DNA from 3 places in the Sporosarcina sp. FSL K6-1540 genome. Region 1 is predicted to be linked to each of the others. Evidence: riboswitches for the same ligand, from Rfam matches in the RefSeq annotation. Region 1 holds a riboswitch; each other region holds the start of a gene.
What was found. Region 1 has a riboswitch for S-adenosylmethionine ahead of MKY15_RS06110 (O-acetylhomoserine aminocarboxypropyltransferase/cysteine synthase family protein). Riboswitches for the same ligand answer to the same signal wherever they lie in the genome.

Region 1 (7,982 bases):
AACCTGCCCATGGTCCAATCGACTCGGTTGCATATGTAGAGAAGGATCCGCTTGTCGGATGGGCGGCCGCCATTTCACCAAGCATGCGCATAACCAAGACGACAATTGTTCCTGCAAAAGCGTAGGATAGAATCGCACCTGGTCCAGACGCATTAATAACTGCTCCACTTCCGATAAACAAACCTGCTCCGATAACACCTGCAATTGAAATCATACTAATGTGTCGGATCTTTAAATCTGGATTTAACTGTCCCTGTTGATTAGACATATACATTCCCCCTTGTGTAAATAGTGAATTTTTTAGATGTAAGCGTTTCCAATCATTTGTTATAATATTCTTTTAAGTTGTTAAGTCAATCATACAGAAATAAATCTGAAAATTTGTAGACAAGTTGTAAGATGAAATGAATTTAAATTTTACGGAGTGTAAAATAAGGACTTGCTGCACTATTTTGGTCCGGTCATTGAACATGAAAACCGGTTTGCGTTTAGTAGCGCAACCGGTTTAACTTACTTATTACCTAACAATCGAGAGGTCATGATAGCACCCTCAAGCGCTAGACGCTTAGATGGCTCCATAAAGTCTTCGCCTAGAAGTAATTCCAACTTTTCAAGACGGTGGTACAGTGTTTGTCTAACTATGAAAAGACGGTCTGCAGTCTCTTTTTTCGATCCACCGCATTCGAGATAAACACAAAGTGTTTCAAAGAGGTTGCTTTCCATCTTCAGATCGTAGTCGAAAACTGTTGATAAGTAATCTTGGACATATGTTTCAAGGTAACCGTTGTTCTCCACTAATAGAAGAAGCCTATAAATGCCTAAGTCTTCATAGAAATATGATTTTGTAATGCCAGACTCGCGCATTTTTAAAACATCTTCAGCTTCTTTGTATCCTTTTTTTGCATCCGTAATTTCTTTGTAGACTGTACTTACTCCAAATGTACATCTGGTTCCGTCAATGAAAGTGTTGTCTTTTATGTTAACAATATGTTCAATAATTTGAGAAAAACGATTAGTCTCATCTATCAAGTGATCTGCAGCGATGAAGGATGCAATGATGACAATCTCACTTTTGCTGGATGCAACTGCGGGGAAGAACCCATTACGTTTAAAGAGTGACCGTATCATCATCGAGCGTTGCAGTTTAATCTCTTCCCATTCTTCTTCACCAAGATTCGTTTCGAATGTCTTCATTTGTATGATGAACACTCTGAAGTATGTATTGCGGCTTTTGGAGGGCAAATAGGCATGAAGGTCTTCCTGTTCAAAGGATCTGCCGCTCAATAAATTCCGAACGAATTCATCTTCGTTATTCTGTTTGCGCTCTTCTATTGTTCGGTTACGTAACAAAATTTGAGCGATTGCAAGTGCAGCGCGGTCTAATATGAGAAATGGAAATTCATCCGACAGTTGTTCTGTCACCTCGAGGAATAGATACCCCCAAATTTGTCCTAGCCCACTAACAGGCATTTGTGCAAATTTCTGATCCTTCAGCATGAGGAATTTCTGTCCTGTATTGATCGATGGGGATCTTTCAAGATGGACTCGGATGGTTATTTCCAACTCTTTGATCTCAGACGGATAGTAATAAGGCTTCGTATCATCACTAATGAACAGGATATTATGTCGGAAAAATTGATTTAGTTCTTGTAGGATTTTTAAAATACCGTTGGGTGCAAGAGAAAGTGTAATGAATTTCCTTGATAAGATATCGAGTTGTGAAAGCATCTGATGATGTTGATTAATGATAAATGTATGAAGGTCTTGAGTTATATCGACAAATTTCACAGTTTTTTCGAAGACGATGAATGGAAATGCGTGTTTGTCTGCGAGTTCAATAATTTCAGGTGGAATTAGCTTAAAGTAAGGTCCTACTTCTATACATATACATGCCACATCTTTTTCTATCAGCCTCGATACATACATTAGCTGGCTTGGAAGATCGAGTTGTAAGCCAACGCCTGTCGTAAGAATCATCTCTCCTCCATTTATTAAGGCATCGAATTCTTTTACCTCTAATACATGAGACCATTTTACTTGACGGTCCAATCCTTCTTTTCCTGCAACGACTTTGGCGTGTTTGAATGAGCTTCGTGAAAGAACATCGCGGACAGTAAGTTTTAAGGTATTCATTATAGGTGTAGACCTCCATAACGTTAAAATAATCGCCTAATGATTAGACAAAGTGTAAATTGAAAGTAATCTAAATTATTTGTAAAGTATAATATGAAGTCTAGCGAAGATAGCGTAAAGTAGCAAGAACAATAGAACGGGGGAATGAAAATGATTTTAACGCAGGTAGAAAAGAAGACGCTTACAAACTTCATCAATGGACAATGGGTAAAATCAACAACAGATAAATATGAAGAGGTACCAAATCCAGCGACAGGAGAAATATTGGCCGAAGTTCCTATCTCCACACTTGAAGATTTGAATAAAGCGGTAGAGGCGGCGAAAACAGCATTTGCGAAGTGGAAGAAGGTTGCTGTTCCTCAACGGTCAAGGATCTTATTTAAATACCAGCAATTGTTAATAGAGAACTGGGAAGCACTAGCGAAAATCATTACGATTGAAAACGGTAAAAACTATGCTGAAGCGTATGGCGAAGTACAGCGCGGGATTGAGTGTGTTGAATTTGCTGCAGGAGCCCCGACGTTAATGATGGGGTATCAGCTTCCTGATATCGCAACGAACATTGAATCGGGTATGTATCGTTATCCAATAGGCGTAATTGGTGGAATTACACCGTTCAACTTTCCGATGATGGTCCCTTGCTGGATGTTCCCACTTGCAATCGCTAGTGGAAATACATTCATCCTAAAACCATCAGAGCGTACGCCACTTTTGGCGAACCGTCTTGCAGAATTATTGCATGAAGCGGGTCTGCCTGACGGTGTTTTCAATATCGTCCATGGTGCGCATGAAGTCGTAAATGGCATTCTCAATCATCCAGATATTCCGGCCGTGTCGTTCGTAGGTTCACAGCCGGTTGCTGAGTATGTGTATAAAACAGGAACTTCAAATGGTAAGCGTGTCCAAGCATTAGCGGGCGCGAAAAACCATACAATCGTTATGCCGGACGCGGATATGGATTTGACGATCACAAATATTATTAACGCAGCTTTCGGATCCGCTGGAGAAAGATGTATGGCTTGTGCGGTTGTCGTTGCAGTTGGTGATATTGCAGATGAACTTGTCGAGAGATTAGTAGACGAGTCGAATAAACTGACGATTGGTAATGGACTAGAAGAAGGGATTTTCCTTGGACCTGTTATTAGGAATTCACATAAAGACAAGACACTGGGTTACATCGAATCAGGTATTGAGGAAGGCGCCAAACTATTACGGGATGGCCGTGAAGACAAGTCTACTTCCGAAGGCGGTTATTTCGTCGGTCCGACAATTTTTGATAATGTCACTCAGGAAATGAAAATTTGGAAAGAAGAGATTTTTGCTCCTGTGCTATCTATTGTAAGAGTGGATACATTGGATGAAGCAATCGAACTTGCGAATAAATCAGAGTTTGCAAACGGGGCTTGTTTATTTACAGATAGTGCAAGTGCAATCCGGAAGTTTAGAGAAGAAATTGATGCGGGGATGCTTGGTGTGAATCTTGGTGTTCCAGCTCCGATGGCGTTCTTCCCGTTTTCTGGTTATAAAAAATCATTCTATGGTGACTTGCATGCGAATGGTCGCGACGGAATTGAGTTTTACACACGGAAGAAAATGTTGACTGCGCGTCACTAATACTAGAAATTAATCGTGAAATTAGGAGGGGGTAGAGAAGATGACTACAGCAAAAGAGACTACAGGGTCATTAGTTGAAAAGGACCGGGAGAACGTTTGGCACCATATTTCTTCCTATAATGAAAAGAACCCACCAATGGTAGTGGAGAGTGGGGAAGGAGCTTGGATTACAGATCATAATGGCAATCGTTATCTAGATGGAATGTCTGGACTATGGTGTGTGAATGTCGGTTATGGTCGTGAGGAGCTAGCTCAAGCTGCCTATGATCAGATGAAAAAGATGGCCTATGCACCGATGACCCAAAGTCATGAGCCTGCTATTCTGCTTGCAGAAAAGTTGAATGAAATGCTTGGTGGTGACTATAAAATATTTTACTCAAACAGCGGATCCGATGCGAACGAAGTAGCGTTTAAACTTGCGCGTCAATACCATCAGCAAAATGGGGAACCGTCACGCTACAAATTCATTTCCCGCTATCGTGCGTATCATGGGAGCTCCATGGGGGCACTGGCAGCAACAGGGCAAGCACTGCGGAAATACAAGTATGAGGCACTTGCACCGGGGTTCTTGCACATCGCCCCTCCGGACAATTACCGCAGACCTGCGGGACAGTCAATTGAGGAGTACAACATACAACGTGCCCAAGAGTTTGAAGAGAAAATCATTTGGGAACAGAAGGAAACAATCGCTGGGATTATTATGGAACCGCTTATTACAGGAGGCGGTATACTCATCCCACATCCAATCTACTTGGAAAAGGTTCAGGAAATCTGTACACGCCACGGTGTACTGCTAATTGTTGATGAAGTCATTTGTGGATTCGGCAGAACTGGGAAAGACTTTGGTCATCAGCATTTTAAGTTGAAACCGGACATTATTACGATGGCAAAGGGACTAACGAGCGCTTACTTGCCACTTTCGGTTACGGCTATTCGAAAAGATATTTATGAAAAGTTCGATACAGGAGAAGATAACAGTCATTTCCGCCATGTTAATACATTTGGCGGGAATCCTGCGGCTTGTGCAGTCGCGTTGAAGAATCTTGAAATCATTGAGAGAGAAAATCTTGTTGAACGGTCGGCTGAGCTTGGCGAGCGCCTTCTAAAAGAGTTGGCTTGCTTATTGGATCATCCTTTTGTTGGCGATATTCGCGGGCTCGGATTCTTGTTAGGCATTGAACTTGTAGAGAACAAAGAAACGAAAGAACCTGCTGCAAACGCCCGTGTTGCGAAAATCATTGGCGAATGTAAGGCGAATGGACTTATTATTGGAAGGAACGGCGATACAGTTGCTGGCTATAACAATATTCTAGCGCTAAGCCCACCGCTGTCTTGTACCGATGAAGACGTGGACTTTATTATTGCGGTTATGAAGAAAGTGTTCAATGAAAATGCATGAGTTAGGATGAGATTTTTAATCTTGCTAAACCAAAAACGGAGAACCTCCAATTATAGGGGTCCTCAGTTTTTGGTTTTATTTTTTCTGAAGACCATTGAAACGCGCTTCTCGCTACGCTCTTTCATACGCTGAAAATTCTCGAGATGTTTCCAAATGGCGATTGCAAATAACAAAGTTGCTATTACGACTGGCCAGTATCCGTCTGCCAATACTGCCATCGCGATGAGCGTGACGTAGAGCATCAGCACACCAAACACGAGAAAGTCTGTTACTAGCGCTACGACGACAAATAATGCAAAACCAATGAGACCGATCTGCCAGTCGATTGCAAGCAGTACACCAATTATTGTCGCTGTTCCTTTTCCACCGTTAAAGTTCATATAAAATGGAAAGTTATGCCCAATAACGGCTGCGGCGGCTGTAAGAAATAAAAGTAAAGCCAAAAAGGCTTCTGAAAATCCTGCGTTTTCTGCGAAATAGTGCACAAGTAAGACAGCTCCTGCACCTTTACTGATATCGATTACTGCAACTAATGCGCCGAACTTCTTCCCGAGAACAATGGTCGCATTCGAGGCACCGGCATTTTTCACACCGGTTTCTTTCAAGTTAACGCCGGATATTTTCTGCGCAACAACTGATCCATGCAGGCAACCAACTGCATATCCCCATAAGAGCACGCCTACAATCCATAACCACATATCAAGTTCCTCCTAAAATAACGGTAGTCTAAGTGTAACATTCCACATAGACACAAGTTTCAGAAATATTATTCGGTAAACTATTGACAAAGTATTGAGATATCTACTATACTATGTCACAAGATGGAAAACTGAATATCACAAACTCTTATCAAGAGCGGCGGAGGGAATAGGCCCTGCGATGCCCGGCAACCAGCAAGTGACTAACTTGCAAAGGTGCTACTTCCTACAGATTCGTGCGAACGGTCTGAAAGATAAGGGGAGGAATAAGCGAAAGCGTAACCCTCTTCTTAAGCGAAGGGGGTTATTTTTCATTCCAAAAATACCCCTAACGTCTCCGCCCATTACAATCACATCCATCTAAAAAAACTCTGGAGGTAATGACGATGACAAAACTTCAACCCGAAACACTTCTTCTGCACGGTGGACAAAAACCGGATCCTGTAACAGGTTCACGCGCAGTTCCAATTCATAGAACCTCATCTTTTGTATTCCGTGATACAGAACATGCTCAAAAACTATTTGCACTACAAGAAGCAGGCAACATCTATACACGAATTACAAATCCAACTGTTGCAGTTTTTGAAGAGCGTATTGCGCTTCTTGAAGGTGGTACGGCGGCAGTTGCATTCTCCTCAGGTATGGCAGCTATCGCTTTCTCTATCTTGAACGTAGCTGGTGCTGGAGATGAAATTGTCGCAGCAAGCAACTTATATGGCGGTACTTATAATTTATTCGCCGCTACACTTCCGCGCTACGGTATTAATGTAAAGTTTGTCGATGCAACAGATCCTGAAAACTTCCGTGCAGCAATTACAGATAAAACAAAAGCAATATTCGCAGAAACAATCGGTAACCCGAGTCTTCATGTACTCGATATTGAAGCGGTTGCGGACATTGCGCATGAAAACGGACTACCGCTTCTTATTGATAGTACATTTGCTTCGCCATATGGTTCGAATCCTATCGAATTTGGTGCGGATGTTGTCATCCATTCCGCTACAAAATGGATTGGCGGACACGGTACCACGATCGGTGGAGTTGCTGTTGATGCGGGTACATTTGACTGGACGCAAGGGAGGTTTCCTGGCTTCACAGAGCCTGATGCGTCATATCATGGTCTCCGTTACGGAATTGATACAGCAGCGGCGGCATTTGCGACTAAACTACGCGTTCAACTATTGCGTGACTTCGGACCTTGCTTAGATCCAGATAGTGCATTTAATTTCCTCCAAGGACTTGAAACACTGCATTTGCGTGTGACAAGACATAATGAAAATGCCGTTAAAGTAGCGGAGTTCTTGAAAAAACATCCATCTGTCGAATGGGTAACATATACAGGCAACGAAGATCACCCATCTTATGACCTTGCGAAAAAGTACTTGAAAAACGGCTTCGGTTCCATTATTGTATTTGGTATTAAAGGTGGACGGGATGCAGGCCGGAACGTGATTGATAACGTCAAAATCTGGTCGCATGTTGCGAATGTTGGGGATGCAAAATCACTAATTATCCATCCAGCTTCAACGACGCATCAGCAGCTTGGGCCTGAGGACTTAAAAAAATCAGGTGTGACTGAAGAATTGATTAGACTATCGGTGGGCCTTGAATCCGCGGAAGATATTATTGCAGACCTTGCACAAGCAATCGAACTAGCGGTACCAGTAACAGTATAATTTTTTGGTGACAAGAAAGGGCGTGACAATCGTGGAGACGGGGATAGTGGAAATCGGGCATCTGGTATTGGAATCAGGAGTCGTCTTGGTAAATGTACAGCTTGCCTATGAAAGAACGGGCAGGTTGGATGCACCCCATGTACTTGTTTGTCATGCCTTGACAGGAAGTCACGTGACAGTTGGAACGGATGACTATCCGGGTTGGTGGAGCGGTCTTGTCGGCAAAGGAAAAAGTATCGATACAAATGAATTATCCGTTATCTCTTTTAACGCACTTGGCGGAAGTGACGGATCAACAGGACCGTTAACTGTAAATCCGGACACAGGCGAGCTGTATAGAAATTTATTTCCAGAAGTAACGATTCGAGATATGGTGCATGCAGAACGGAGAGCGCTGACGGTATTAGGTGTCAATCGATTAAGGGCGGTCATCGGGGGTTCGCTCGGTGGCATGCGTGTACT
Region 2 (7,982 bases), 1.6 Mb from region 1:
GGCGGTTAAACGGGAAGTACTAGAAGAAACAGGTATCCACGCAGAAATTGGTGATATGACAGGAGTTTATCAAGATATCACGTTAGGCGTCATCTGTATGGTTTTTCGTGGAAGAGCGATGTCAGGCGTACCAGCTGCACAACCTCCTGAAACGATTGACGTACAATTTGTTGACTTTGATAAAGAGCAAGTAGGAGACTGGATAAAACGCCCGCAATTTGCATCTAGTGTGGATGATGCTCGAAATAGCGATACGATTGTTTATGAAAGTTATGAAGTGAGACCGTATAGATTGATTGAGCGCTCATGAATAATCTTACTTGGGTTGGAAGTGAAAAGGACTTTGTCGATGAACGAGATGTACGATGGATTAATCGTGTAGCGGTTGGTAGATTTGGAGGTAATTCTTCAGCGGGACAAACCAAGAATGAAGATGGCTGCGTTATTTGGCAAAATGAGGATTGGGAATTAGCGGCTATTTTGGATGCACATAAAAGTGCTGAAAGTGCGGAACTTGTTGTACAAACACTCGGGCAGCATAAAGAAAAATTGGTGGAGATTTTAGATATGAAGGGTCCTCCACGATTTAAACGTTTGGAAATGAAGTTACTTGAAATTTTTCAATCTGAACAATTTTTGAATGAATGCAGATGTGCCATGGGAGAAACGGCTTGTCTTATCGTTGTCAGGAAAGCTAATTACGTTTGGTGGTTTTCGGTTGGAGATTGTTTAGTATATCTGTTCCATTCGGAATTAATTGCCCTAAATCAGTTTCAACTTAACCAAAGGCAATTCTTTGAATGGATTGGTCAAGTGAATACGTTTGAGCAAGCAGTACCATGCTACACGTCAGGGACAAGGGAAATGAGAAAAGGGAACAATCTTATTTTTTTGACGACTGATGGTTTAGTGGAATGCCCGGGGGAACCTTTTTTGGATCCGTCAGATCTCGTTGCCGTGCTGAATGAAAAAGAACTTGATAAAGGGATTTCGCAGTTATTGATGGAAATCGAAAGACAAAATGTACGAGACAGTACGACAATTATCGCATGGAATGTGGAAGTAGAAAAGGAAGGTAGCATCCCGAGCGATTATCTCGGATGAAGGAAAAATGACGGGAGGAATTAGATATGGAAGCATCTGAATTAATTGAAATCAAAACCCTTTATTATAACTTAATTCTTGCATGGAATAATCGCGATGCTAAGAGCATGGCTGATCAATTTACAGAGCAAGGCGAATTGATTGGATTTGACGGAAGTCAAGAAATTGGGCGAAATACTATTTTTGCACATTTAGAACCGATATTTGTAGATCATCCAACACCTCCATTTATCAATGTCGTTAAAGATGTGTACTTTCTGAGTGCTGAAGTTGCGATGTTGCGTGCAATCGTCGGGATGATACCTCCGGGCGGAACAGAACTTGACCCAAATTTGAATGCTCATCAAACACTGATTGCAGTAAAAGAAAAGGATGGATGGAAAATAAAACTTTTCCAAAATACACCGGCCCAATTTCACGGAAGATCTGACTTGGTCGAGCGGATGACCAAAGAATTGAAGCAAGTATCTGATGTAGGCTGAAAAAAGTGCCCCGCACCAAGATAATACCAGTGCGGGGAGTGTTTTAGTTACTGTTCATGACAAAGGTAATCATTTTCTCTTCTTTTCATTTGAGTTCATTCGTTCGCGTTTTGGTTTCAGGGAACGGAGTTCAGCAAACTCGCGGGCTATTTCTTCATTCATGTCGCCCGGTTTTATTTTTTGGTTTTTCGGCGTTTGTGGTAAAGACCGTGCATTATTTCCGCCAGTTTTATTGTCATCTCTTCCCATAGTAACAACTCCTTTCATTTTTTCAGTGCCACGTTAATATGGCTTTCTAAAGAAATATTATTCAGCAGTTTTCATGCTGAATTAATGTGGAAATTAAAATAAAAATGTTTCTTTTGATTATTATCGTCAAAAAAGACGGTTTACAATAGTAGTTTTAATAGTATAATAGTAAATAATTGAATATTCTTATCAAGAGAAGCTGAGGGATATGGCCCTGTGAAGCTTCAGCAACCTCTGACTTAGTCAGGAAGGTGCTACCTCCAACAAGATTTTTTCTTGAGAGATAAGAACAGAGTGCCCAAATTAAACCCTCTTTTCTTGTCTTATAGAAAAGAGGGTTTTTTATATTGAATCATTTGATTCAAACCAAAGTGAAAAGGGAGAGACGACACATGCCGATCAATGTACCGAAACAATTACCAGCAGGAGAACTATTGAAGAAGGAAAAAATATTTGTGATGGATGAAGAACGCGCAACGTCCCAAGATATACGGCCTATGAACATCGCCATTTTAAACTTAATGCCTGAAAAAGAAAGAACAGAGTTGCAGCTGCTACGTCTATTAGGGAATACACCGCTACAAGTAAATGTTACATTTTTGAACACAGCAACTCATGATTCTAAAAACGTTAGTAAAACGCATTTAAACGCATTTTATACAACATTTGAACATGTGAAACATCGTCGTTTCGATGGACTGATTATTACGGGTGCCCCGATTGAGCATTTAGAATTTGAAGACGTTAATTACTGGAAAGAAATAACGGAGATTATGGAATGGTCAAAAGAAAATGTAACCTCTGTTTTACATATTTGTTGGGGTGCCCAAGCAGCACTCTATCACCATTATGGAATCGGGAAATTTGAATTGCCGAAAAAATGCTCAGGCGTTTTTACGCATCGACTATCCGACCCAACGATTAATCTTGCACGTGGTTTTAATGACGAATTTAAAGCACCGCATTCACGTTATACATCCGTTTCAACTGAGGAAATAAAAAATGATCCCCGTCTACACTTGCTTGCTAAATCAGAGGATGCAGGGGCATTCATCGTCATTTCTAAAGATAATAAACATATTATGATCACAGGTCATTTGGAATACGATGCGGATACGTTGGCGGAGGAATATGCACGTGATTTGCAAAAAGGAGTCGGTATTGATATCCCGGAAAATTATTTTCCGAATGATGATCCAAGCAAAGAGCCGTTGAATACATGGCGTTCCCATACGCATCTACTCTTCTCCAACTGGCTAAATTATTATGTGTATCAAGAAACACCTTATGAATGGGAATAACTAGTTAATGACAAATGTATCAATTAAACCACGTCTGTAGATTAACCATTTATTTGCATAAAATACTGGTGAGTAGGGCTTGATGACCTTCATTTTCACTGCATTATTTTCGGCCCGCTTTCGACTAACTATTCATGACAGATTTACTGAGGGGTCCGAGTGTGGCTAGAAGTGACTCCGTCACTTCTAGCCACACTCTTTTTAGTAATACTATTGCGAATAGTTGCCTGTCGCGTTCCTACACTATTCAAGTGGAAAATGCAGTTGTTTTGGAAGAATAGAATAGATGACATTCTATGAAGGGTGTAAGTGCCCGAAGATGCAATTTCGGGCACTCTTAGACGATGTACAATGCGATCCTTTCTTACTTTTAGCAAAGATTATACATCTAATCATGTGATACCTTATAGCAAGTGCCACTTCTTTACTAAAAAAAGAAAAAACCATATAGAAAGCTTCAGCCGCCAAAATTGCATCTTTGGCGGCTTTTCTCCGACTTGGATGTCAGCTATTCTTTCATCAAAAAAAGCATAAGCACTACAAGTACTTTTGCATCCAGACATCCCGCTAATTGAATAGAAGTCATTCAATCCGAAGCAATCCAAAAATGCAACTATACAAGTAGCGCCCGGAAGGTAATTATGTTATTCACTGGTTAGTTTTGGTTAATCAACAGGTCTGCAATTAACCAAACCAGAAAATGACTGCTTACTATTTTGCAAAAAACTCTAGATTCCTGGCGTATAGGTGCTTTTTTAAAGAAAGTGGTTACTCATCAGACGTGACTCAATGACCCTTTTGTCGTGAATTGCATAAGCTAATACGACGAGGGGGTAAGTGAGATGGGGTTGTTTATTAACAAAAATGGGCACCCGGATGTTTTTAAAAATAATGCAGACATTTTAGGGAGGAACCAAGAACACTATAAAATAGATCCGATAGCGGAATGGATGAAGGAACATAGGGAAGCGTCTCATTCGGTTGGTGAACAGTTCAATATCATGGAAACCTTACTAAAGCAACAGAAAAACACACAATCCAATCAATTGAAATCAATCCATAATCGTTTGAATGAAATCAAGGAAAGTGATTTCCGACATGAAAAGTTTGGAAAAGATGTTATGAAGTCGTTAAAAAAAGTAGAAACTAAAAACGAAATGTTACAACGTACGTTGATACATGAGCGAATAATGAATCGAGAATTCATCGGGAAAGTGAATGAGGTCAGCCAGTCAAATGAAGAAATTGTCAATAGTATAGAAATGCTGACTTCTGCAAATGAGGAAATTGTAGTCAAAATGAATGAACAATTAGATTATCAAAAGCTGTTGTCAGAGCAAATGTTGAAACAAGAAGATATACAAAAAGACGTGATCAGCAGGCTGGACAACCAAGAAGGATTGCTAGGGAAAGTGATAAGGCAACTGGATTATCTACGCTCAGTCCTATACGAGCGAACCAACTTTTTATCAGGGAAAATAGAAGGTAGTTACAGCATGACGTCTTCGTATCTATCCAAATTATTGACCAGATCGGATCCAGTTTCGGCACGTTTTATGTTGAGCCAAAAGCAGGAAGAAAAAGAGGAGAACGTTGATTGAAAGGTATGGCTATTTAATGATGGAAAACATCATTACAATTAAGCAAGCCTCAAGTGCAAATCATATACCTAGGAACTGCTTAATTGTCTTTTCAGTTATGGGCTTAGGGATTCAGCACATATTAGCCATCCTTGAATAGAATGTTAAGGACAACGGGATAATCGAATTGGAGGAGATTGGGTGACGAATCAGAATCGACAAAATCAAAACCAACATTGGCATGAACATTATCAGAACCCACAATACCGGAGGATTACAATAAATCAGGCGATGGCCATTGCATTAGAGCGGGTTCCAGGCCAGGTCGTAAAAGCGGAATTAGATTACGACGATGGAATGCTGGTATATGAAATTGACGTAAGAACGGCAGAAGGTCATAAGTATGAAGTTAAAATTGATGCGAATACAGGTGCAGTCCTCAGAGTGAAACTAGATTAATGAAACTATATGTGAACAGCCACGAATGGTAACTGATACCATTCGTGGCTGTTCTTTTTTTGATGTTTAGGAAATTATGAAATCTCGTACTGTGGATAAGTTGTAACTTAGTGATTTTACGTCTAGACTCCAGCGCCTAGCCCCTGGAGACGTGGGTCATGCAGCTATTGAAAAGGATATCGCGATCCTAAGGTTGCCTTCCTCTGTCGCTTCTAACCTATAGGTCCACCGGGAGGGATTGAACGGGCGATTGCGCTTATGTTCATGAAATTGATTAGAGATCTTTTGCTACTATCACAACTCGAGATTGTTATTACTTTCCAAGGCCTTCGGATTCCATAATTGCATCGACTTTTGCAATTGCATCCGCTTCATCTTCACCATCCGCCGCAATTGTAATGGTAGTGCCTGAAGCTACTCCAAGTGACATAACACCTAAAATGGATTTCAGATTTACTTTTTTACCGACGTATTCCAGTGTAATATCCGATTTGAAAGAACTAACCGCACTAACGAGAGCGGATGTTGGACGGGCATGTAAACCAGCAGTACCTAAAATGGTGTATTGTTTTTCTATCAATGTGTATTCCTCCTAATTGTTAGTATCAATTACTGTATTATAAAAGTCGGTGACTGACTATGGAAGATTATGATTGATTATGAAAGGGATTTCAAGTAATATGAGTTTACAGCTAATTAGAGGTGGTGTTCATATGTTGACAAATGAACGATATGAATTGATTTTGAATTTATTGACTGAGAAAAAGACAGTTAAAATTCAAGAGTTAGTCGATGCGACATCCGCGTCAGAGTCAACAATTCGCAGGGATTTGAACGATCTCGAAGACTTAAATAAATTGGATCGTATCCATGGAGGCGCTACAATAAGCGAGCGAATCACAAAAGAACTTAGTATTTCGGATAAAGCATCCAAAAACCTTCAAGAGAAGATTCAGCTTGCTACTTATGCCGCTTCTTTTGTCCAAGATGGGGATTGTATTTTTCTTGATGCAGGGACTACCACTTTGCAGATGATTCCTTATTTAAAGAATAAAAAAGTGACCGTTGTGACGAATGGATTGACACATGTTGATTCATTGATGGAATACGAAATAACGACTTATTTGACGGGTGGCTATATAAAATCCCGCACGCGTGCCCTTGTGGGACCTCAAACAATCCAGACGCTTGGCGACTATCAGTTTGACAAATGCTTTCTTGGCGTCAACGGATTCCATTTGGAAATCGGCTATACAACGCCAGATCCAGAAGAAGCCGCTGTTAAAAGGCTTGCTTCTACACTCTCGAGAAAAACATATGTCGTGACGGATCATTCAAAATATAACAAAGTAAGTTTTGCTACTATTATGCCACTCGATAAAGCCGTATTGATAGTAAGTGATTTCGAAAAACAAGCTATCAACTTATTGGAGCAAAAAACAACAGTAAAGGTGGGGAAATCATGATTTATACGTGCACAATCACACCCTCGCTTGATTATACTACCTATTTACCCGAATTCAGGAGCGGTAAACTGAACCGTTCTAAAGATGTATATTACTATCCCGGAGGAAAGGGAATAAACGTGTCACGTGTGTTAAGCCGATTAGAAGTTAGCAACATCGCTTTAGGTTTTGTAGGTGGGTTCACAGGTGACTATATTCAACAATCTCTACAGTCAGAAGGGGTTCATACGGACTTTATCCAAACTGAAGAAATTACGCGCATCAATGTGAAAATCAAAGCCGATAAAGAAACAGAGTTAAATGGTCCTGGTCCTGATATAACACTAGAACAGCAACAGCAATTGATGGCGAAAGTGCAGAACATGGAAAAAGGTGATTGGTTCGTTCTTGCAGGCCGTCTTCCTGAATCAATAGCGAAAACTTTTTTCGAGGATATCGCAACTATCTGCAATGACAATGGCGTACATTTCGTTCTTGATACATCGGGTCCTGCATTAAAAGGATTGATTGACATGAAGCCATTTCTTATTAAACCAAACGAACAGGAGCTTGGTGAATTATTCGATACGGTAATAGAAAACAAACAGCAAGCACACCATTACGCTAAGAAACTTATTGAAAAAGGCGTCGAACATGTCATCGTTTCCATGGGGGGGGAAGGGGCACTGCTCGTTACGAAAGAGGTTGCTGTTTTTGCGGAAGCGCCAAAAGGGAAAGTTGTGAATACGGTGGGGGCTGGTGATTCACTTGTATCCGGGTTTCTTGCATCCTTCACGAAAGAGGGGGATCCAGTTAAGGCATTCCGATCGGGTGTTGCAAGCGGAAGTGCAACAGCTTTTAGAGTGGATCTTTGTGAGAAAAAAGATGTACTAGCATTGCTGGACCAAGTATTGATTAGTTCATTAGATAAGGGGGATGTGAAATGATGAAAATCACACAATTATTAACTGAAGCTACAATTATTTTGGATGTGAAAGCTACATCTAAACAGGATGTATTGACAGAACTGATAAATCAGTTCGATCGTACAGGAAATTTGAATAATACAGGGGCATTTACACAAGATATTTTGGCCCGAGAAGAGCAAGGGACGACGGGAATCGGCGATGGAATTGCGATTCCACATGCGAAATCAGCAGCTGTTAAGGTGCCGGGAATCGCATTTGGACGTTCTTTACCAGGTATCGACTACGCATCGCTGGACGGCCAGCCGGCTCATCTGTTTTTCATGATTGCTGCGAGCGAAGGAGCAAATAACGACCATTTGGAAGCGCTATCAAGACTAGCTACATTTTTGATGGATTCAAACTTTAGAGAAAAAATTCTAAATGCTACGTCAAA
Region 3 (7,982 bases), 840 kb from region 1:
AAAGGTATCTCCCCGTCATTAATGTACGGGAAGATACCTTTTTTATTGTGAACATATGAATACATGTAATAACAAAGCAATGGTGCCTTACTGGCGTAGCCTAAGCGGATTTGAAAGAAATCTTTATTTCAACTTAAGTAATTAATTCTTAAGCGTAGCCAATTGACTTTCTCTAACTTCTTTCGCCGCTTCAACCATGATTTTCAAAGCGCCAATTGTCTCTTCTTCTTTTCTTGTTTTCAAGCCACAATCCGGGTTAATCCAAAATTGTTTTGGATTAATTGTTTTGAGTGCACGATTAATATTTTGTTTCATTTCTTCCTTGCTTGGAACACGTGGACTGTGGATGTCATAAACGCCTAAGCCAATTTCTTTATCATACGTATTGTTCTCAAATGCAGCGATAATTTCGCCATGACTTCTTGACGTTTCGATTGAAATAACATCTGCATCCAGCGCGCTAATGGATTTGATAATACCGCTGAATTCCGAGTAACACATATGCGTATGAATTTGCGTGTCATTTTCAACAGAAGAAGTTGCCAATTTGAATGCATAGACAGCAGCATCTAAGTAACTTTCACGTTTATCTTGATCCAACGGTAAACCTTCTCGAAGCGCAGGTTCATCTACCTGAATCATGCGAATACCGTTCTTTTCAAGCTCTTCAATTTCTTTACGAAGTGCAAATGCAATTTGGTTCAATACGTCGAAACGTGGAATGTCATCTCGGACAAAGGACCAATTCAAAATCGTTACAGGGCCCGTCAGCATACCTTTTACAGGCTTCGTCGTTAACGTTTGAGCATAGACACTTTCTTTCACAGTAATTGGTTCACTAAACGCAACATCACCTAAAATGAGTGGTGGCTTGACGCAACGAGAACCATAAGACTGAACCCAGCCAAACTGTGATACTGCAAATCCTTCGAACTTTTCACCGAAGTATTCAACCATATCTGTTCTTTCAAATTCACCATGGACCAAAACATCAATGCCGATGTCTTCTTGAATTTCAATCCATTTGTCAATCTGATCTTTGATAAATTGCTCGTAGGCCTCGTTTGTAATTTCTCCTTTACGCCATTTAGATCTTGTCTGTCTTACTTCTGGCGTCTGCGGTAAACTCCCGATTGTCGTTGTCGGCAGAAGAGGCAAATTAAAACGTTTTTGCTGCTCGATAATTCGTTTCGCAAATGGCAATGAGCGATTTACATCTTGCTCAGTTAGATTTTCAATCGTTTCTTTCACTTCAACGTTTTGCCGATACTTCGAGTTATTTAGACGTGCAAGTGCATTTCTGCTCTCCTCAAGTCCTGTCGCAATCGTTTCAGTGCCATCGTGAATCCCCCGACTAAGGAGCACAATTTCAGCAAGCTTCTGATCAGCGAATGACAGACCGCCTTTAATAATTGGATCCAATTTCTCTTCAGTTTCCGTACTGACAGGAACATGAAGAAGTGAAGAGGAAGGTTGAACAATCAAACGGCTTTTATCAACATGTAACTGAATTTCTTCTAATAGTGTTACTTTTTTATCCAGATCCGCTCTCCACACATTTCTACCATCAATGACACCCGCCGCAAGTACTTTGTCTTGAGGGAAACCATATTTTTGTAGCAATTCAAGCGAATCGCCATGAACAAAGTCTAAACCAAATCCGTGTACCGGCAGCGCAACAACCGCTTCATAATTAGCTACTTTTTCAAAATAAGTTTGTAGGATAATCTTTAATTGTGGCACTGCTTCATGAATTGCTGCGTATGCCTGTTGCACATGTTGGAAATCCTCTTCTGTCAACTTACTTGTAAGAATCGGCTCATCAATCTGAACCCACTCAACGCCTGCCACTACAAGCTCTTTCAATACTTCAATGTACAACGGCGTAAACTGTTGCAATAAAGTAGAAAAATTCTCTTCGCCAAAAGATTTTGCCAGTTTAATATATGTAACTGGGCCTAGGATAACCGGCTTGCCATCAATACCCAGCTTTTCTTTTGCTTCCTTATAAAAAGCGAGCGGGCGGTTCTCTACTAATTGCGGCGTTACACCTTCTAGTTCCGGAACAATATAGTGATAATTTGTATTAAACCATTTTGTCATCTCTGAGGCAACCGCATCTTTAGTTCCACGCGCAATTGCAAAGTATGTTTCCAAAGGTACTTTACCACCCGCATACTCGAAGCGTTTTGGTACGACACCAAACATAATAGATGTGTCCAGCACATGGTCGTATAATGAAAAATCTCCAACCGGAATTAGATCAACACCGAATTCTTTTTGTTTCTGTAGACTTTCTAAACGAAGCGTTTCCGTTGTTTTCAGTAGCTGTTCTTCTGATGTTGCCCCATTCCAAAAACTTTCCAACGCCCTTTTCCATTCACGTTTTCCACCGATTCTTGGATATCCACTAGTTGAACTTTGTACTTTTACCATTGTATGTTAGCCCCTTTATTTTTTATTGTATTTTTTCAACCTGTTTTAATACACGATACTCTCGGTTTGGACCACCTCCCTTGCTACAATCACGTCCACTTTACCGTGTATATACTCCGTCAAATTCACAGTCATGTCATAGCGCATAAAGGGAGTGATTAAATAGATGCCATGAAAATGCTCCAGCGCCACATCGATCAATTCTTTCGAAACCTCTAAACCTTCTTTCGTAGACTGCTCACGATTACCATCAGATAAAGCCATTCTTGCACGTACTTGATCCGTCAACTTAATGCCTGGTACCTCATTGTGTAGAAATTCGGCGTTTTGCGATGAAGTCAGCGGCATAATTCCGATGTAAATTGGCGTCTCAATATGTTTTGTTGCCTCGTATACTTCAATTATCTTCTCCGTGCTATAGATAGGCTGGGTAATAAAATAGTCGGCTCCCGCTTCTATTTTTTTCTCTAATCTCTCCACAGCACGATCTAAATGACGCACGTTCGGATTAAAGGCCGCTGCCACAGTAAAGGATGTTTTCTGTTGCAATGACTTTCCAGACTTTGAAATGCCCTCATTGAATTGCTTTATGAGTTGAATCAATTCAAAGGATGTCACATCGAAAACGGATGTTGCTCCGGGGAAATCACCAATTTTCGTAGGGTCCCCCGTAATCGCTAGCAATTCAGTAATACCCAGTGTGTGTAATCCCATGAGATGTGACTGTAATCCAATTAGATTGCGATCTCGGCATGTAATATGGACCAAAGGTGTTGCACCAATCTTTTGTTTAACAAGTGAAGCCATTGAAGCGTTGCAAATTCTTGGCGTCGCTAAGGAATTATCAGCCAGTGTAATGGCATCCACGCCTGCATCCTTTAACGCCTGAGCCCCCTCAAAGAACTTGCCCGTGTTTAAATGTTTGGGCGCATCAAGTTCAACAATTATCGAATGTCTTTTTCTCACTGTTTCAAGCAATGTTGGGGGTTGAGATTCCTTCAATTCAGACTCCACAACCTCTGTCTTTACCTCCTTCTTCTTAACAAGCTTTTCTTGAATTGGTTCCCGAATTGTAAGTCCTTTCACTAGGGCCCTAATATGTTCTGGCGTCGTCCCACAACATCCTCCTATTAAACTAACTCCTGCCTTCCGAAAACTCAGTGCGAACTTCTCGAAATATTCAGGCTCATTTTCGTAAAAAAGTTTCCCATCCTTATATCCTGGATAACTAGCATTCGGATACACCGAAAGTAAAGCACGCTTCATCAACGGCACAGTTTCTAGAGACTTCAGCATATGGTGAGGGCCAAGGCGACAGTTAATGCCTACTATATCTGCACCTAAATCCTCCAACTGCTGTAAGGCATCTATGAGCTCTATCCCATTTTGGAGCACCCCCGCCTCATGCATTGAAACATTCGTAATAATCGGGATATCTGTCTCCTCACGTGCAATTTTGAGCACGGTTGTTAATTCATCAAAATCGTAATAAGTTTCTAAAAGTAGGCCGTCCACTCCCTCAAGAAGTAAGCAATATAGTTGTTCCCTAAAACTGCGCTTGATTTCATCCTTTGTTCCAATGGATGTTCGAGATCCATGAATACCCCCGATAGTTCCAAGGACGAACGTATTTTTACCCGCTGCTTTTTTCGCAATTTGAACTGCGGCTTTATTTATCTTTTTTACACTGTCCTCTAACCCATGACGTGCTAACTTGATATAATTCGCACCATACGTATTAGTTTGAATAATATCCGCACCTGCCTCTATATAGGCTTGGTGGATGCGAAGCACTTGATCTGGATGTGTCAAGTTCAGCTCTTCAAAACAAAGATCCACACCGTGTGAATAAAGTAGAGTTCCCATTGCACCATCACCGATCAAAATTCGTTCTTTCATAGTATCTAGTAAATTCACGACTATCACTTGCTCCTTTCACTTTCCCAAAGTCCCGTTCCGGAAACTCTCTTCATCATTCTTCAAAATATGTTACTTAATGGGAAAATTAATTAAAATAAAAAGAGCCTCTTCCTATGTTGAATAAAGGAAGTAGACTCTAAATCTGAATAAGTCTTCTCCTCATCTACCAAGTCGTGTTATCAACTTGCTGGAATTAGCACCATGCCATAAAATGGCGGTTGCTGAGGTGTCATCGGGCCAGTCCCTATACCTCTCTAGATAAGAAAAACTATTAAATTGGATTTGCTTAGTTACGTTATTACAGACTTTACATCATTGTTGGAAAATTAGCAACACCTTTTTGGAAAGTAATTAATTTATTTCACAGATTCAGACTATTGCTTGTCACTTTAAACAACATAGTTGCTAAACAGCCTTTCGCCATCCTTCATTTAAATTCTTACGTCCCTCTTAGCTTAAATAGGTCAATCAAGGTACCAATAAGTCACTTCTGTCAATTGATCCTTTTCCAGAATTGATTGCGTAACCCGCCGCTCTTGCTCCCCCATCCTAAGTGAGCTAAATGCACATAATAATAATATTAATAATGAGTCCATTAACCACTGTCCCCTCTGTAACCCTGCATATAATAAACTATAAGAACAATAACGAACGAACCGTTTACTCAGTTGTTGTTCCCATCAAATTGAAGGGAGGTCATTGACTTGAAAACTTCCTTGGGCATCTGGATTGGTTGGTTAGCAATAATTTTAGCGGCTATAGGGTTCTTTTATGCTCCTTATTGGTTAGGTGGTGGCGCACTCGTTTTAGGCTTAGTCTGTTTAGCTTCTCCACAAAAAGCATTGGCATGGATTTCAATCCTGCTTGGAGCCATCGTATTATTAATCACGATGTTCCAGTAGCCGGATAATTAATGATACTTCAAGGTATGTTTGGGCTCCTACCATACATACCTTTTTTATTTAATTTGTATGCTTACGATTTACTAGTTAGTTTTTTTGCAGTTCGGCCACATCAGAACACCAAAACGTCGTTTGTGATAAAGTATCCTAAAGAAGACGCAGCTGAACAGTAAATTATGTATAAAAAAACAGCCCAGTGAAGCGAGTAAATATCGCATCATCGGGCTGTTTTCTGTTTTCATCTTTTTATTATTTCATTCCATTTAAATTACTTTTTCAAGAAATACTCCTCAATATCATCCAGCATTAAGTTCGCTGCTAATACACCACCAGCAGTGTTCCAAATGATGTCATTTACTTGTGAGACGTTTCCACTTTTCGCGACATTTAGATTTTTAAATAATGGATCCTCAATCCAGTCGTTTGTAAGCTTCGTTGCTTCGTTATCTCCAGTTTCATAAGTGAAGTAAAAGAGCACATCGCCATCCATAGCTGGAATACGTTCTTTCGTGAGGCCTTTTTCAGCAAAATCGTCCACATCTTGTCCATCTGCGCGCGCAAATCCAAGTTGATCTAGAATCACACCCGAGAAGGAATCTTTATGGTAAATGCGTACATCTCCCGCCATAAAGCGAACCATTGATATTTTTTTATTTGTTTGATCCCCTAATTCAGTCTTGATTGTTTCAACGCGATTATTGTATGCACCTAATACCTCGTTACCTTTTTCTTCTTGATTTACTGCTTTCGCATATAATTTAAAGTTTTCCTGCCAATCCCCGCGAAGCGTTTCTGCAAAAACAGTTGGGGCAATTTTGCTTAACTGTTCGTAAACTGCTTCGTGACGCATTTTATTCCCAATGATCAGATCTGGTTTTAAAGATGCTATCTTTTCTAAACTTGGTTCTGATTCAATACCCACAGATTCAGTACCTGTCATGTCCATATGATCATACCAAATTTTCTCAGCGGGTGATTGAACTGCACCTACAGGTTGAATTCCCATTGATAGAAGGGCTTCAGCACCTTCGTTTGTTAAGATTACAATGCGTTTTGGTGTTCCTTTTACATCTGTACTTCCCATTGCATGATCGACAGTATATGTTTCTACATCAGCTGGTTGTGCACTTTCACCTGAATCTTTTGACTCCTTAGTAGCCCCACAAGCCGCTAATACAAGAATACTCATAATAAGTATGAGGGATGATATTTTTCGCATGTACATTATTTCCTCCTGTTAATTGAGAATGAAAATCATTTACACTTAGTATGCTATATGCTAATATATTTCATGTCAACAGTGAATTGAAAATAATTCTCAATGAAGTGAGGAAGTCATGATACATACATCAAGGGGTAAGTGGATTGCTCTTATCGTAAGTAGTTTAGTTTTCATTCTTTGTTTTTTTTCTAGTATTGTATACGGCTATACAGATACAAGCTGGTCCACTGCCTTTTCCGCATTTAAAGAAAATGACGGATCAACTGAACATCTTGTCATTCAAAATGTACGCTTACCACGTGCATTAATTGCTGCAGCTGTTGGAGCTTGTTTAGCCACTTCAGGTGCAATTATGCAATCCATAACGAAAAATCCATTAGCCTCTCCAAGTATTCTAGGTATTAATGCTGGTGCTGTTTTCTTTGTCGTAATTGGGGTTGTGTTCTTCCAAGTACAAAGCCTCCAATCTTATATGATGTTCGGATTAGTCGGAGCGGCCGTTTCCTTCGGGATTGTCTTTGTTTTAAGTAGTATTGGCAGAGAAGGGTTAACGCCAATGAAGCTTATATTAGCAGGAGCAGCAGTTTCCGCTTTATTCTCATCCATGACACAAGGATTCCTAACAATTAACGAAACAGCACTCGATCAAGTATTATTTTGGCTCGCAGGTTCCGTAGCCAATCGGCCTATCGGTCTATTAATTACAGGATTGCCTTATATGGTGATTGGATTGCTGGTAGCCTTTGTTTTGGCGAAGCAAATGAACCTACTAGCAATGGGTGACGATGTTGCGTCTGGATTAGGTCAGAATGTAGTGCTATTAAAATTTGTTTTTTCTCTTATTGTAGTTGTATTAGCAGGTATTTCTGTAGCAATTGCGGGTCCTATCGGCTTCATCGGAATCATTATTCCTCATATCGTTCGATCATTCATCGGGATCCAACACCAGTGGGTATTTCCATTTTGTGCATTATACGGTGGAATTCTCTTACTCGTATCTGATATTGCAGCCCGATACATTATAATGCCCAAGGAAGTGCCGGTTGGAGTCATGACTGCATTAATCGGTGTTCCATTCTTTATTTATGTGGCAAGAAGGAGATTTGGGGCATGAAAAATAAAGTGACAGTTCGAATAGGAAATGTTGCTTCGTTTATTTTAGATAAGAAATCTTTGTTTACAACGATGATTGCAACGTTGCTTTTAGGGTTAGTAGCTATTCTATCGATGAGTTCTGGTGAGTTTTTCATTTCACCTTTAAATGTCTTAAAAGTTATTTTGGGTATTGGTGAGTCTTTTGATCAAACGATTATCTTTGAATTTCGGCTACCTCGTATTATGATGGCCATTTTAGTTGGAATCGGCTTAGCGACAGCGGGCGCCATTTTGCAAAGTGTATCTAGAAATCCTCTTGGTTCCCCAGATATCATTGGGATTACGGCAGGAGCTTCATTTGCAGTTGTATTATTTCTAGCATTGTTTTCAAATGAAAGTAATGCGCT

Region 2: it holds a riboswitch for S-adenosylmethionine, as region 1 does, so the genes downstream of both, metA (homoserine O-succinyltransferase) here and MKY15_RS06110 (O-acetylhomoserine aminocarboxypropyltransferase/cysteine synthase family protein) in region 1, are expected to answer to the same signal.
Region 3: it holds a riboswitch for S-adenosylmethionine, as region 1 does, so the genes downstream of both, MKY15_RS10320 (bifunctional homocysteine S-methyltransferase/methylenetetrahydrofolate reductase) here and MKY15_RS06110 (O-acetylhomoserine aminocarboxypropyltransferase/cysteine synthase family protein) in region 1, are expected to answer to the same signal.

What each region holds. Positions count from the first base shown of each region.
Region 1 is NZ_CP152018.1:1,377,707-1,385,688, reverse strand. It holds gene MKY15_RS06135 (amino acid permease) at 1-268, opposite strand, end outside; gene MKY15_RS06130 (PucR family transcriptional regulator) at 511-2,133, opposite strand; gene MKY15_RS06125 (CoA-acylating methylmalonate-semialdehyde dehydrogenase) at 2,284-3,747, shown strand; gene MKY15_RS06120 (aspartate aminotransferase family protein) at 3,788-5,146, shown strand; gene MKY15_RS06115 (glycerol-3-phosphate acyltransferase) at 5,209-5,844, opposite strand; SAM riboswitch class I at 5,990-6,105, shown strand; gene MKY15_RS06110 (O-acetylhomoserine aminocarboxypropyltransferase/cysteine synthase family protein) at 6,231-7,520, shown strand; gene MKY15_RS06105 (hypothetical protein) at 7,552-7,982, shown strand, end outside.
Region 2 is NZ_CP152018.1:2,948,419-2,956,400, forward strand. It holds gene MKY15_RS13945 (NUDIX hydrolase) at 1-310, shown strand, start outside; gene MKY15_RS13950 (protein phosphatase 2C domain-containing protein) at 307-1,104, shown strand; gene MKY15_RS13955 (SgcJ/EcaC family oxidoreductase) at 1,131-1,586, shown strand; gene MKY15_RS13960 (hypothetical protein) at 1,656-1,835, opposite strand; SAM riboswitch class I at 2,019-2,125, shown strand; gene metA (homoserine O-succinyltransferase) at 2,228-3,136, shown strand; gene MKY15_RS13970 (hypothetical protein) at 3,979-4,737, shown strand; gene MKY15_RS13975 (PepSY domain-containing protein) at 4,918-5,175, shown strand; gene MKY15_RS13980 (phosphocarrier protein HPr) at 5,489-5,755, opposite strand; gene MKY15_RS13985 (DeoR/GlpR family DNA-binding transcription regulator) at 5,889-6,641, shown strand; gene pfkB (1-phosphofructokinase) at 6,638-7,567, shown strand; gene MKY15_RS13995 (fructose-specific PTS transporter subunit EIIC) at 7,567-7,982, shown strand, end outside.
Region 3 is NZ_CP152018.1:2,212,838-2,220,819, reverse strand. It holds gene metE (5-methyltetrahydropteroyltriglutamate--homocysteine S-methyltransferase) at 142-2,436, opposite strand; gene MKY15_RS10320 (bifunctional homocysteine S-methyltransferase/methylenetetrahydrofolate reductase) at 2,482-4,353, opposite strand; SAM riboswitch class I at 4,513-4,621, opposite strand; gene MKY15_RS10315 (hypothetical protein) at 5,061-5,258, shown strand; gene MKY15_RS10310 (iron-siderophore ABC transporter substrate-binding protein) at 5,527-6,483, opposite strand; gene MKY15_RS10305 (iron ABC transporter permease) at 6,596-7,594, shown strand; gene MKY15_RS10300 (iron ABC transporter permease) at 7,591-7,982, shown strand, end outside.